DNA from 4 places in the Micromonospora sp. NPDC049275 genome. Region 2 is predicted to be linked to each of the others. Evidence: riboswitches for the same ligand, from Rfam matches in the RefSeq annotation. Region 2 holds a riboswitch; each other region holds the start of a gene.
What was found. Region 2 has a riboswitch for cyclic di-AMP ahead of ACGFIE_RS20845 (C39 family peptidase). Riboswitches for the same ligand answer to the same signal wherever they lie in the genome.

Region 1: another riboswitch for cyclic di-AMP. It lies ahead of ACGFIE_RS25060 (transglycosylase family protein); the one in region 2 lies ahead of ACGFIE_RS20845 (C39 family peptidase).
Region 3: another riboswitch for cyclic di-AMP. It lies ahead of ACGFIE_RS04075 (NlpC/P60 family protein); the one in region 2 lies ahead of ACGFIE_RS20845 (C39 family peptidase).
Region 4: another riboswitch for cyclic di-AMP. It lies ahead of ACGFIE_RS18155 (coiled-coil domain-containing protein); the one in region 2 lies ahead of ACGFIE_RS20845 (C39 family peptidase).

The regions. Positions count from the first base shown of each region.
Region 1 covers NZ_JBICSN010000009.1:229,215-232,738, forward strand. The annotation lists gene ACGFIE_RS25045 (BTAD domain-containing putative transcriptional regulator) at 1-626, opposite strand, end outside; gene ACGFIE_RS25050 (peptidase inhibitor family I36 protein) at 810-1,211, shown strand; gene ACGFIE_RS25055 (peptidoglycan-binding protein) at 1,295-1,783, opposite strand; cyclic di-AMP (ydaO/yuaA leader) riboswitch at 2,067-2,236, shown strand; gene ACGFIE_RS25060 (transglycosylase family protein) at 2,237-2,914, shown strand; gene ACGFIE_RS25065 (hypothetical protein) at 2,990-3,352, opposite strand; gene dinB (DNA polymerase IV) at 3,467-3,524, opposite strand, start outside.
Region 2 covers NZ_JBICSN010000006.1:301,646-305,169, forward strand. The annotation lists gene ACGFIE_RS20835 (CDP-glycerol glycerophosphotransferase family protein) at 1-225, shown strand, start outside; gene ACGFIE_RS20840 (alpha/beta fold hydrolase) at 257-1,009, opposite strand; gene ACGFIE_RS20845 (C39 family peptidase) at 1,134-1,976, opposite strand; cyclic di-AMP (ydaO/yuaA leader) riboswitch at 2,209-2,350, opposite strand; gene ACGFIE_RS20850 (hypothetical protein) at 2,635-3,405, opposite strand.
Region 3 covers NZ_JBICSN010000001.1:859,703-863,226, forward strand. The annotation lists gene ACGFIE_RS04065 (pyridoxamine 5'-phosphate oxidase family protein) at 1-332, opposite strand, end outside; gene dcd (dCTP deaminase) at 410-988, shown strand; gene ACGFIE_RS04075 (NlpC/P60 family protein) at 1,048-2,025, opposite strand; cyclic di-AMP (ydaO/yuaA leader) riboswitch at 2,102-2,238, opposite strand; gene ACGFIE_RS04080 (N-acetylmuramoyl-L-alanine amidase) at 2,471-3,524, shown strand, end outside.
Region 4 covers NZ_JBICSN010000005.1:178,043-181,566, reverse strand. The annotation lists gene ACGFIE_RS18160 (cation diffusion facilitator family transporter) at 1-848, shown strand, start outside; cyclic di-AMP (ydaO/yuaA leader) riboswitch at 991-1,122, shown strand; gene ACGFIE_RS18155 (coiled-coil domain-containing protein) at 1,128-2,195, shown strand; gene ACGFIE_RS18150 (TetR/AcrR family transcriptional regulator) at 2,236-2,823, opposite strand; gene ACGFIE_RS18145 (alpha/beta fold hydrolase) at 2,903-3,524, shown strand, end outside.

The sequences.
Region 1 (3,524 bases), on a different contig from region 2:
GCCTGCGCGCCGCGCCCGGCCACGGCCAGCGCGTGCAGCAACACCGCGGCGACCGGCTCGTCCAGGGGTTGGTCGTCGGCGAGTCGGGTCAGCGGATCGATCACCGCCTCCGCCTCGCCCCGGCGCACCAGGGCGCGGGCCCACTGCACGGCGGTGTCGGTGTACCGGCGGTGCCAGTCCTGCCGGACCCGGGCCGCCCACTCTCCGGGCAACCCGGAGAGCGGCTCGCCGCGCCACAGCTCCAGTGCCCGGCGCAGCAACTCCACCCGCTCGGGGTCGTCCTCGGCCAACCCGTCGGCCGTCGACCGCAGGATGTCGAAGTGCTGTCCGTCCACGGTCTCCGGAGGCAGGTCCAGCACGTATCCGCCGGAGCGTCGGCCCAGCGCGTCCGGTGCGCCGGCCTCGGCCAGCACGCGACGCAGCCGGGCGAGGTAGACGTGCAGGTTGTGCCGGACCCTGAGCGGTGGAGCGTCGCCCCAGACCCGGTCGACAAGCGACTCCACGTGGACCGGCCGGCCCACGTCGACCGCCAGCGCGGCGAGGACGGCACGTTGCCGGGCCGCTCCGGCGTCGACCAGGTGGCCGTCCGTCCATACCTCGACCGGCCCGAGGACCCGAATCTCCATGAACCGCCGCTCGCCGTGCCGCCAGTCATTCGACCCGGCCCCGGGGCGGCCGGATTGAGGTTCCGGCAGGAATTCGTCGATCTGCCGCGCGAATCATCGTCGGCACAGCGACATCAATCAACGCGATGTCGGCAATTCGACTCACGGCCCGTTCCGGTCGTGACGACACCGGAGGTCACCATCGTGCGAAGTGCTCTGCGAAGGTTCACGTCCGCGCTGCTCGGCGTGGTTGCCGTGGGCGCCACGCTCGCCGTCGCCCCGAGCCCGGCCCAGGCCAACTACGCCTGCCCCTCGGGTCTGCTCTGCCTGTACGCCGGCACCAACTTCAGCGGCGACATCTTCCTGCTCGACGGGCCCTACAACGGCTGCAACGACGTTCCGCTGCCCTCGTACTTCCGCAACAAGACTCAGTCGATCATCAACAACCGGCCGTCCGGCACCGTCTCCACCTTCTGGGACAACGCCAACGCCACGGGGCTGCTCGGCTACCAGCACGCCTACGGCTACCGGGCGAACCTGGCGTACGACTCGGCCGCCATCGGGGGGAACTGGAACCAGCGGATCGAGGCGGTCCGGGTCTGCTGATCCGGGGGCCCGAACCGGGCCGGGGGGCACGACGGCGCCGGCCGGAATCCAACGGGGGACTCCGGCCGGCGCCGTCGCGCGGGTCAGCCCGGGTAGTAGCACTGGTTCGGGATGACCGGACCGCCGTTGACCCCGAAGATCGCGAAGCCCATCCACGCCCGGGTCTGCGGGCCGTACTCGCCGTCCTCGGCGATGTTGGCCCACTCCCAGGTGTCGTTGATCTTCTGTTGCGCGGCCCGGACGGCGTTGCGCGTGTTGGTGCCGTACTGGCCGTCGAGACGCAGGGACTGGGAGTAGCAGTTGTTCAGTGCCTCCTGCAACACCTTGACCGCGCTGTTGGAGTTGCCGTACTTCAGATAGCAGGTCTTGTTGCGGTCCTGCCAGCCGACGGTGGGCACGTGCATCTCGGCGCCACCCGGGTAGCCGCCGACGTTGTAGTAGGTGAGGCTGGTGCAGGTGGTGGCCGCCTGCGCGGCGGTCGGCGCGAGCCCGACGAGTCCGGCGCTGACGAGGACGGTCGCGAGGGTGGCGGCGGCACTGCGGCGGCCGATGCGGCTCTGGTGGATCGGCATGCTCTCCTCCTGGGATGGGCTGCCGGGTTGACCCGGCATGCACTGGAGCATCGCGATCGCCGATCTATGGAATCCTGCCGGAATGTCAATCGCGCCCCGCAGCGCCCGGTCGGCGGCATCCCGGCCCGATCGGAAACGGTCCATCGTGGTCGCTGCACAGTCGAGGACCGTCCGCAACCGCTGAGCGGGCCGCTCCGCGTGCCCCGGTGAAGAACTTCACAGGGGTTGGGCGATGGTCACCGGCCGTGCCTACCGTCGGTCGGGTCCGCCGCTGCGGACACCGCGACCGGCAACGCCAAATCCTGCCCCCGGTCGTCGGAAACAGAACCCGGGCAGGAGCGGGGGACCCAACGTTCCTCGGTGCATGTCACCTCGGGGTGAAGCCGCCACCGCGCGGCCGGGCGCCTCGGCCCGAACCCGACAGCTCACCTCGCCGGCGTGGAGGAAGCACACATGACGTCTGTCTACACGCCCCGTCACCGACGGGTCACCACCCGCCGCGTCGCCGTCGGCACCCTGGCCGTCGGCGCGGTCACCGGCGCTGTCGCCCTCTTCGGCCCCGCGGCCCCGGCCCAGGCCGGTGTCAACTGGGACGCGGTCGCCCAGTGCGAGTCCGGCGGCAACTGGAAGATCAACACCGGCAACGGCTACTACGGTGGCCTGCAGTTCTCCCAGAGCACCTGGGCCGGTTACGGCGGCAAGAAGTACGCCGCCCGCGCCGACCTGGCCAGCCGCGGCGAGCAGATCGCCGTCGCCGAGAAGGTGCTCGACGGTCAGGGCATCGGCGCGTGGCCGACCTGCGGCCGCAAGGGCGGCTCGTCGGGCGGCTCCGCCACGAAGTCCTCGACGAAGTCGACAGCGAAGTCGTCCACGTCCACCGCGCCGAAGGACCGCTCCACCGCCCCGAAGGAGCGGTCGTCGCGCGGCGACCAGCCGGCGACCCGCAACCACGAGCGCACCGCTCCCGCGGCCAGCGGCGACACGTACGTCGTCACGCCGGGAGACACCCTGTCGCAGATCGCCGACAGCCACCGCCAGGCGGGCGGCTGGCAGGCCCTGTACGAGCGCAACCGGCAGCTGATCGGTGCCGACCCGGGCCTGATCTTCCCGGGTCAGCGGCTCGCTCTCTGACGTACGACACTCGAACGCTCGGCCGGGTCACCGGCCGAGCGTTCGGTCGTTCTACGGCCCCGGTCGGGGCGCGGGTCACGCCGCGGCGGACGCCCTCGACCCCCGGCGCGACATCACCGCCGTGGCGTCGCGGTCCCAGCGGGGGGCAGGTGCCGCCGCCTCGCCGGGCCAGCCCGTGCCGACACCGTCGCCGTCACCGCCGCTGGTCATCTCGACCGAGTCGGCAGTCCTGCGAGCCAGCCGCAGCGACTGCTCGGCGCCCGCGCGAGCCGAGCACGGCCAGGACTGGCCGGCGCACTGGAGGTTGCGGCAGTGACCCTCGTCGTCGGGCTCGTGGGCACTCAGCACGTCGACCGCCAGCTGCCAGAGCAGGGGGTCGGTCACGTCGTGCGGGCGTTCGGCGCGCCGGCTCGGTCGGTTGCTCGTGTCGTCGGACATGATGGCCCCCCTCGTCAGGCTGTTCCCCACAAGGGTCACCCGTGAGCCGGCGGCTAAACCGTCGACCTGCTGTGATGTGTCTCCGGTCGCAGCTGGCGGGGCCCCATACGTCGCTCAGTCCGGCAATAGCGGCATCTCGACGCCCGGGTCCCGGCCGAGAAGCACCGCCCGG
Region 2 (3,524 bases):
GACATGACGAACCTGGACGATGTGCTGGGCCGGCTGCTCGGCACCGATCCGATGGCGCCGGGGCGCTGGGCGACCCGGCGGCGCTACCTCGGTGACTTCCCGGCCGAGTCGTACGCCGACGCGTTCCTGGACGCTGCCAGGCGCGAGCTGGAGCCGGACTGGAGCCCGCCGCCCCCCGGGCGGCCGGTCGAGCCGGACCTGGAGCGGGTCTCCCCCACCACCTGAGCCCCCGGCCACCGCGTCCGCTTCATCCAGCTCACCCACGCCGGTACGGGTCGAGCAGCGCCAGCACGGCCGCCGGGTCCTCGACGTGTGCGTTGTGGCCGAGACCGGGCAGCGTGGCGACCGGTACGCCGTACGCCTTGAGCTGCTCGTCGGTGACCATCGGGTCGTGTTCCCCGCGGGCCAGCACCACCGGCACGTCGGTCGCCGCCAGCAACGGGGCCAGGTCGGGCTCGCCGACGCCGAAGGCTGTCGGGTCCATGGCGAGGCGCCACCGGCCGTCGACCTGACGCAACCCGGCGTCCACCACCGGATGATCCGGCGGGACCAGGCCGACCAACCCGGAGACGCGCAGATAGCGGCGGGCCGCCTCGGTGCGGCTGGCGAACCAGCTCACCGGGCGTGCGGCGAGCTCAGCGGCGCGGGCCAGCTCAGCGGGTGACCAGAGCGCCTTGATGCCGAGCCCGACCACCGCGTCCACAGGTGTCCCGGCGGCGCGGGCGGCCAGCGCCAGGCCGACCACCCCGCCCAGCGAGTGCCCGAGCACGACGAGCCGGTCGTCGGCGGCGAGGCCGTGGGCGATTCGGCCGGCGAAACCAGCAAAGGAGTAGGACGGCAGCGGGGCCGACCAGCCGTGGCCGGCGAGATCCGGTGCGAGCCACCGCCCCGGCCAGTGCTGCTCCAGCAACGGCGCCCACGGCAGCCAGACGTCTCCGGTCGCCCCCATACCGTGCAGCAGCAGCAGGACCGGCAGGCGACCGGTGCGGCCACCCGATTCATCCACCACGGCCGCAGTCTGCCACGGTTCGCGGCCGGGTACGAGACTCGTCGATGGCGGCGCGTACCGGAATGAGGCCGCGGGCGCCGGCCCCTTGTGGGGGACGACGCCCGCGGCGGTCTACGTGCCTGGGTCAGGCGGAGTAGCCCCGGGTGGCAATCCAGTTGGCGAGGTCGATCGTGGTGATCCAGTAGGACGGGTCGGCCGGGTTCGCCGAGTCGGCGATCCGCACGGTCCGGCCGTTGTCCTTGTAGCCCACGACGGCGATGTAGTGCCCGCCGCCGTAGGAGTGCCAGCCGCCGTCGGTGTCGGTGGCGTCGCCGACGACGTTGGCCACCACGCCCCGGCCGTCGGTGATGGCCTTGACCACGTCGGCCTGGAGCCGGTCCATCTGGGCCGGGCTGGGCGCGCCGGCAAACATCCGGGTCTGGTACGGGGAGCCCTTCACCTCGGCGTTGAGTGCTCGGGTGGTGTCCTCGGCCGAGTTGGTGCCCATCTCGGTGGTGCCCAGCTCGGCACCGAGTTCCTCCTGGGTGCGGTCGATGCCGGTGGCGCTGAGCGCGTTGCGGGTGGCTGCGGGGCCGCAGTTGTAGTACGTGTTCTGCGCCTCGTAGTCGTAGTCGAGCACCTTGGTCGCGGGCGGCTTCGGTGACTGCCGCTTACGGGTCAGATCCGGGTTGGCGCTGGCCTTGGCGGCGGGCGACGCGGCGCTGGTGGCCGGGGCGGCGGTCGTCGGCGCGGCACTGGGGGACGCGTCGCGCGCGTCGCCGAGGGAAACGGCTGTGTCACTGCGCATCTCGGCGACAGTGGTAGCGGTGCGGTGGCTGGCCGGCGCGTCGTCGGCGCCGGTGAGCAGGGCGCCGGTGGCCGTGGCGATCACGAGGGCCGCGGCGGAGGTGGCGACGATCTGGTACGGGCGCTCGGTCGCCAGGCGACGGAGCTGACGCTGCATGGTGTGCTTCACGGGGTCCTCCACGGATCGGGGGAGAGCGGCACACCACGGGCCGGACCGGCATCCGGGCAGGCGCCAGCGCGCGGACAGTGGTCCGCGGATGGTGAACCGCTCAGGGGAACACCCGGCGGGGCCGGGCGGGAAAGGCGATGACCCGGGGGTCAGCTCACCGTCACTGGACGGATGAGCGGGGGCACCGCTGCGCCGTGGAGGCGTGGGAACAACCGAGGGGTGGAAAGGTGCTGCACGGGTTTGGAACTCCTTCCGACACCGCCTACCGGGTTAGCTGACGGATTCGGGCGGGAAGATCGCCCTACCGCAGGCCGTGGCTCGCGGATTCACCCCAGACTTACTGATGGGTCCCCGGTTCGTTAAGCACGATTGAGCGGGTCGGCGCGGCGTCGCCTGTTGCGATCGGTTACCGCACCGGACGGGACGACACTACTGGCCTGTTCGCGGCCTGCCAAGCCAGGTTCACCTGCGTAAACCCGATTCGGTGCGACAATTTCTGCGCGTACTGCCGATGATGTGACTCGATGGGACAACCGGTTACGGCGACGCCGACGGGCGACAACCGGACAGGCTGCCGATAATGCGGCCACAATCACGGGAAAGATCGAGCCGAACGCGTCGGACGCCCGATTTTCGAATGGCGTGACCGGGCTCACGTAACGGATCGGGCTCAACCCGCGCGAGCCGGGCGCCACCGTGCCACGAGGGCGGGACGGGACGCCCCACTCGCCGCGCGTCGGGCGGTTGCCGGGCTGGGCCGCAGCCGCGCCGTTGCCGCGTACGCCTCCTCGGCAAGGGTGCGCGCCGACTCGGCGGCCAGTTCCGCGTCCCGCCAGGCGGCCCGCTCCTCGGTGGCGGCGGCCCGGTAGTCGGCCAGTCGCGCGTCCCGGATCGCCCGGCTGAGCAGCACCTCCTGCTCGACCGGGTGCCGCCGGGAATCCCAGCCGCGCCGGTGGGCGAGCACGTCACCGAGCTGCGCCATGGTCAGATCGCCCCGCCAGTACGCCGCCATCGCCGCACGGTGCAGGTAGCGCTCCCGGGAGGCGTACTCGGCGGGCGTCCGGGGGGTGTGCGGGGTGGGCAGCGCACCAGAACCCGCGAAGCGGCGGGCGGCGGCGTCCGCCTCGTCGTACGCCACCCAGGCCCGCTCCACCCGTTCCTGAGCGGTCACCCAGGCATCGCGTCGCCGCCGTGCCGTCTTGGCGGCGCCGGTCGCGGCGACTGTCACCTCCTCGGCATACCGGTGCAGGTCGTCGGCTTCGGCCGCGGCCACCTCGCGGGCGGTCGGCGCGGCCGGGACCGGGTCGTCCGCGCGGCGGTCCCGCTCGGGACGGGCGACCAGCACGGCGAGTACGCCCAGCGCCAGCAGGAACAGGGTCGACCAGATGGCAGCGGCCTGCGGCACATCGGTCATGAACTGGTAGAAGGCGGCAGTCTCCATGGTCGGCTCCTCGCGGAGAGAGCAAAGCGATGGGAAGCCCCGCCGCGACCTGGCCACGGCGGGCCACGGATCGGCGGGGTGCGGAGGTGGATCGACAGGGCGCGACGACGGGACGCATG
Region 3 (3,524 bases), on a different contig from region 2:
CGGGCACTCTGCGCCAACCGGGCCACCCGGCCCGGGTCGGCGACCGGCCAGGCGTGGCCCGCCACGTACGCCTCGTCGTCGCTCTCCTCCGAAGGGAAGGAGTGCAGCGCGTAGCGGCCGTCCCGTTCGAGGTCACGGCGCTTCGGCGAGTCGATGATGAAGCAGAAGAGACCCTCGTCGGTGATGACCGGGGAGACCGGGTGGACCCGGGGCCCGCCGTCGGCGCGGACCGTGGCCAGATAGCCGAAGCCCGGCCCGTACTGCTGCAGGAGAACGCGGATCCCGTCGGCGAGGCGGGGCTCGTCGGCGGCGAATTCGGACCAGGAAGCCATGCCGGCATTCTATCGAACAAATGTACGAGGAGCGACCTCAACACGCTGGTCACCGCGGCCCTCGCTATGGTGGTCCGATGCTGCTCTCCGACCGTGACCTGGTCTCCGAGATCAAGACCGGCACGCTGGGCCTGGAGCCGTTCGAGCCCACCCTGGTCCAACCGTCCAGCATCGACGTCCGACTCGACCGGCTGTTCCGGGTCTTCAACAACCATCTCTACACCCACATCGACCCGGCCATGCAGCAGGACGACCTGACCTCGGTGGTCGAGGTGCCCGACGGCGAGCCGTTCGTGCTGCATCCGGGGGAGTTCGTGCTCGCCTCGACACTGGAGGTGATCTCGCTCGGCGACCAGCTCGCCGGCCGGCTGGAGGGGAAGAGCTCACTGGGCCGCCTCGGCCTGCTCACCCACTCCACCGCGGGGTTCATCGACCCGGGCTTCTCCGGCCACGTGACGCTGGAGCTGTCCAACGTGGCGAACCTGCCGATCACCCTCTGGCCGGGCATGAAGATCGGCCAGCTCTGCATCTTCCGGCTCTCCTCGCCGGCCGAGCACCCGTACGGCTCGGTGGTCTACGGCTCGCGGTACCAGGGTCAGCGGGGGCCGACGCCGAGCCGCTCCTGGCAGAACTGGCGTGCCTGGCCGACGCGCTAGGAGACGACGAGGGCCCGCCGCGTTGAGATCGCGACGGGCCCTGCTGCGTCCGGCGTCGGTCAGCCGGGACGGCCGTAGCTGTGGATCGGCCCGTCGTCGACCTTCTTCATCTTGACGGGCTGACCGGCCTGGGAGGCGTGCACCACCCAGCCGCCGCCGACGTACATGCCGACGTGGTGGATGTCGCTGTAGTAGAAGACCAGATCACCGGCGCGCAGATCGCCCCTGCTGACGTTCTTGGTCACCCGGCTCTGCGCTGCGGCGTTGTGCGGCAGCGACACGCCGGCCTTCGCCCACGCGGCGAGCATCAGCCCGGAACAGTCGTACGAGTTCGGACCCTCGGCACCCCACACGTACGGCTTGCCGATCTGGGCGCAGGCGAACTTGACAGCCGTGCCCGCGGCGCCGCCGGGGTAGCTGGCCGGGCAGGGCGCCGGACGCAGCGAACCGCCGCCGCCGTTGCCGTACACCTTGAGGCGCAGCTTCTGCAGCCTGTCGATCTCGTCGTTGATCTGCTTCTTCTTCGCCGCCAACTGCGCTTCGGTCCGGGTCAGCTGGACCACCATCTCGTCGAGCGGCGCCTTCTGCCGGGCCAGCTCGTCGCGGAGGTCGGCGACCTGCCGGACGTCCTCCTGCTGGTTGTGGGCGAACCGGTCGAGCATCTCGAGCTGCCCGACCACCTCGCTGGGCGACCGGCTGCCGAGCATCGTGTTGACAGTCGACAGGTTCTCGCCCATGTACGCCCGCACGGCCAGCGCGCTGACCTTGGTCATCGCGGCGTCGACCTGGCGTTCCAGGGGCGTGATGCGAGCGGCGAGCGTGTCGGCCTGCTTGCGCTTCACGGCCAGGTCCGCGCGGGTGGCGTTGTGCCGTTCGATGACCGGTTCGAGCTTGTTCCAGTCGGCGTCGATCTGGCGCTCGATCTCGGCGACGGACGGGTCCGCGTGCGCCGCCGTGGCGCTGCCGGTGAGGACGACGGCGACGCCGATCACTGCGGCAAGGGCTGTGGTGAAGCGGGACCAGCGTGGACGCGGCATGGTCGACGTCGGGTTGGCCGAAGCCGACCGTTCGGACGACGGCCGCGGGGCATGGAGGGCCACCGGGGTTCCGTACTCCTTCTTCCTGACCGCCTACCGGGTTAGCTGACGGGTTCGGGCGGGAAGTTGGCGCCCTACCGCATTGGCTGCGGATTCACCCCGGGGGAACCTGGGTCCCCGGCTCGCTCGCAAGCGACTCGGCGGTGTCGGTCCGTTACCGCCCGGATGGGCAGACCTGCTACCGGGCCGACAAATGACCAGAGTAGAGACGGCCGTTACCGATCCGCAACCCGTACGGCCGTGACACTCCGTACCGATTGGAGGGGATCACCGAGCGTACATGAAGGTTTCTTTCTGCACGCTTTGATAGATAGAAAGGTATTGACGCGGACTCCCGGCCGGCGCGAAGGTGACCAGACCGATACCAGCAAATCTAGGGGGTTCGATGGAAAGTCCAACCCTGTCCGCCGGCCGGCGCGCGCTGCTCGTCGTCGCGGTGGTCACCGCAACGACAGCCGTACCGCTGAGCGCCGGTCCCGCCTCCGCAGCGCCGGCCGCCGACCGTCAACAGCAGTACGTCGCCGCGTCGACCGAGTACGGGGTGCCGACCGCCGTATTGCTCGGCGTCTCCTACCTGGAGTCCCGCTGGGACAGCAACGCCGGCACCCCGAGCACCAGCGGCGGCTACGGGCCCATGCACCTGACCGACGCCCGCCACGTGGCCGCCCTACCCGCGCGCGGCCACCACGACGCCGGCACCGAGGATCCGCGCGGCGACGATTCACGTGCCGTCCGGGCACCCGCACCGGCTACCGATCCCGCGCCGCCCAGCGCCGCGTTGCAGACCGTCGACGCCGCCGCCGCGCTGACCGGCGCCGCCCCCGAGGCGCTGCGCACCGACGCCACGACCAACATCCGGGGAGGGGCGGCGCTGCTGGCCGCGTACCAACGGGAGGTGGGCGCCCCGGTCGGCGCCGGCACCGACCCGGCCACCTGGTACGGCGCGGTGGCCCGCTACGCCGGCGCGGACAGCGCCGACGCCGCGGCGGCCTTCGCCGACGAGGTCTTCACCACCATCGGCGCGGGCGAGACCCGCGTGACCGACGACGGCCAGCGGGTCACGCTGCCGGCCCGCGCGGTACGACCCGAGCGTTCCTGGCTGGACCGGCTGGGCCTGCGACGACTCGCCCGCCCGGACGGCCTGGAATGCCCCCGGACCGTGTCCTGTGAGTGGATCCCCGCCCCCTACGAGGCGTTCGGCGACGGCGACTACGGCAACCACGACCTCTCCGACCGGCCCGCCCGGCAGAAGATCGAGTACATAGTCATCCACGACACCGAGGCGAGTTGGGCGACCACCCTGCAACTCGTCCAGGACCCGACGTACGTGAGCTGGCACTACTCGCTGCGCTCGGTGGACGGGCACATCGCCCAGCACGTCAAGACCAAGGACGTCGCCTGGCACGCCGGCAACTGGTACGTCAACGCGAAGTCGATCG
Region 4 (3,524 bases), on a different contig from region 2:
GGGCCGCGTTCGGGCTGCTCGCCACCCTGATGGTGGTCGAGGGTGTGGCCGCCTTCCACACCGGCTCGCTCGCCCTGCTCTCCGACGCCGGGCACATGTTCACCGACGTGCTCGGCATCGGGATGGCGCTCGCCGCGATCACCGCCACCCGACGGGCCACCGGCGACCCACAGCGCACCTTCGGGCTCTACCGCCTCGAGGTGCTCGCCGCCCTGGCCAACGCCGTCCTGCTCTCCGGGGTGGCGGTCTACGTGGTGATCGAGGCGATCGGCCGGTTCGGCGACCCCCACGAGGTGCTGACCGGCCCGATGCTCGCGGTGGCCGTCCTCGGCCTGCTCGCGAACCTGGGCGCGTTCGCGCTGCTGCGCGCCGGCGCCCGGGAGAGCATCAACCTCCAGGGCGCCTACCTGGAGGTGCTCGGCGACCTGCTCGGCTCGCTCGGCGTGATCGGCGCGGCGCTGCTCATCGCGGTCACCGACTGGTGGTGGGCCGATCCGCTTGTCGCGGTCGCCATCGGCGTGTTCATCCTGCCGCGCACCTGGCGGCTGGGGCGTGCCGCCGTCCGCATCCTGGTGCAGGCCGCCCCGGAACACCTCCAGGTCACCGCCGTGCACGACCGCCTGGCCACGGTGCCCGGCGTCGTCGAGGTGCACGACCTGCACGTCTGGACGCTCACCTCGGGCATGGATGTTGCCTCCGCACACCTGATCATGGCGCCCGGCGCGGAGGTCGGCGCGGTCCTCACCGCGGCGCGTACCGCCCTGCGGGAGGACTTCCGCATCGAGCACGCCACGCTGCAGATCGAGCCCGGGGCCGCCCCGGGTGCCTGCGGTTCGATCGAGTGGTGATCACGTTCGTGACGGACAGACCGTTTCGCCGTCATTTTCCGGTGATGGTGCGGACACCTTCCGTCACATCGACTGCACGCGTCCCACCTGTCCCGGTAGGCTCGGTCCCGGCCACCACCCGGCGGCGCCCTCCCGGCGCCGGTGGCGGCCGCCGCCTAATCACCCGAGAGGGCGAACCGGGGAACCATGTTCCTGGGGTGCATCCGCGTCAGCGGTAGGGATCTTCCGTCCCGAACCCGTCAGCTAACCCGGTCGGCGGCTGACGGAAGGACATGCGAAGTGGCACCAGCACGACCACCTGCCGCCCGACTCGCGGCACTGATAGTCATGATGGTCACCCTCGGCGTCGCGGTACCGATCGGCGCCGCCACCGCCGCTCCCCCCGGCGGCCTGCGGGCCGCCGCGGCGCCCGACGGCGACGAGGAGGGCGGCACCCCCGCGCTGCGAGCCCAACTCGAGGCCGCCAGCAAGGGCTACCTGGACGCCAAGCGCGCCCTGGACACCTCCGTCCAGCGGCAGCGGCAACTCGCGGCCAAGCTGAAGACCACCGAAGCCGAGATGACCGTACGCAGCGGCAAGGTCGGCGAGATCGCCGGCGTGGCGTACCGCACCGGCCGCCTCAGCACCGTCTCGGCGTTGCTCAACACCAACACCCCCGAGGGCTTCCTGGACCGGGCGGCCTCGCTGGACGTGGTGGCCGCCAACGAGGACCGGGTGCTGCGCGAGCTGCACGCCACCCGCGACGAGGCCAACCGCACCCGCCTCGCCCTGGACGGCGAGATCCGCGAGCAGCGCAAGCAGGTCGAGGTGATGGCCAAGCGCAAGGAGCAGGCCGAGCGGGCACTCACGGTCGCCACCAGCAAGCCGCGCACCACCGCCGCCGACACCAGCTCCAACCGGGGCACCTCCACCGCCAACGCCCAGCCCGCGCCGCGCAACTCCGACGGCTCCTGGCCGTCCGAGTCATGCAGCATCAACGACCCCACCCCGGCCAGCGGCTGCATCACCCCGCGCACCCTGCACGCCCTCAACCAGGCCAAGGCCGCCGGCTTCACCCACTACGTCTCCTGTCACCGCTCCGGCGGCTCCGGCGAACATCCCAAGGGTCGGGCCTGCGACTTCGCCGCGGCGAAGGGCGGGTTCGGCGGTGACGCCACAGGCGCCGACAAGACGTACGGCAGCAACCTGGCCGCGTACTTCATCCGCAACTCCGACCGGCTCGCCGTGCTCTACGTGATCTGGTACAGGCAGATCTGGCTGCCCAGCAGTGGGTGGAAGTCGTACAGCGGAGGCAACGGCGACCCGTCCAGCGACCACACCAACCACGTACACCTGTCGGTGTACTGAGAGCAGCGACGTTTGTCTGATGATGCGATCGCATCTTTACTCACGGTAGCGGCAGTGGCCTCCCGGCAGTGCGGCCGGCGGCTGCGGCGACGGTTGCCAGGTCGTCGCTCGAGAAGCCGGCGCGGCTCAGCACCGCAAGCGATTTGTTCGTCGCCAGCGTGCACAACGCCAGCTCTGCCGCCTCCCGCTCATCGGCCCCCGCCGCCCGCAACGCCTGCTGCAGCATCGCTCGCAAACCGTCGATCATGGCGCGAACCGTCGCCTGGCCTTCCGCGTCGAGAGCCGGGAACTGCGTTGCCGACACCGTGAGCAGGCAGCCGTCGGGCACCGTCGGGTCGGCGATGCGGTTCAGGGTGACCTGCAGGTACGCGGCCACAACCGCGCTCGGGCTCGGGTGGGGGCCGGACAACGCCTGCTCGTACAGCGGGTGGTAGGTCTGCGCGTACCGCTGCAGGCTTTTGCGGAAGAGGGTGCTCTTGTCGCCGAACGTGCCGTACAGCGAACCCCGACCCAGGCCCGTGCCCTCGGTCAGGCGGTCGATCGAGGCCTCCGAATAGCCCCAGCGCCAGAAGACATGCATCGCGCGTCGTAGCGCCTCGTCCACGTCGAACTGCTTGCGGCCCGCCATGGTCCGTGAGTCTACACATCTTGTAACGATCGTTCCAATGGTCTTGTACCGATCGTTCCATCATGCGTATGGTGCCGGCATGACAAACCTGAGTTCGCTGCAGTTGCCCGACGGGTTCGCCGAGGTCTTCACCAGCCGGCTGGTGGAGCTGGACGGGCTGCGGTTGCACGCGGTCACCGGCGGGGACGGCCCGCCGCTGCTGCTGGTCGGCGGGTGGCCGCAGACCTGGTACGCCTGGCGGGAAGTAATGCCCGCACTCGCCCGCGAGCACACCGTCGTCGCCGTCGACTCGCGCGGAGCCGGGCTCTCCGACAAGCCCGACGACGGTTACGACGCCGGCACACTGGCCGCCGATCTGGTCGCTCTGATGGCCGCGCTCGGGCACGACCGGTTCGACGTGGTCGGTCACGACATCGGCACGTGGACCGGGTACGCGCTGGCTGCCGACTACCCCGAGCGGGTGGGCCGACTCGCCGTCCTCGAAGCAATGATCCCCGGTCTCTCGCCCTCCCCGCCGGCCTTCAGCCCGGCGGCGGTCAATCAGAAACTCTGGCAGTTCGGCTTCAACCGGCTCACCGACCTGAACGAGGAACTGGTCCGGGGCCGGGAGCGACTCTTCTTCGGCTGGCAGTTCGCCACCAAGGCCGCCACCCCCACCGCGATCCCCGCCTACGCCGTCGACGTCTACGTCGACGCGATCG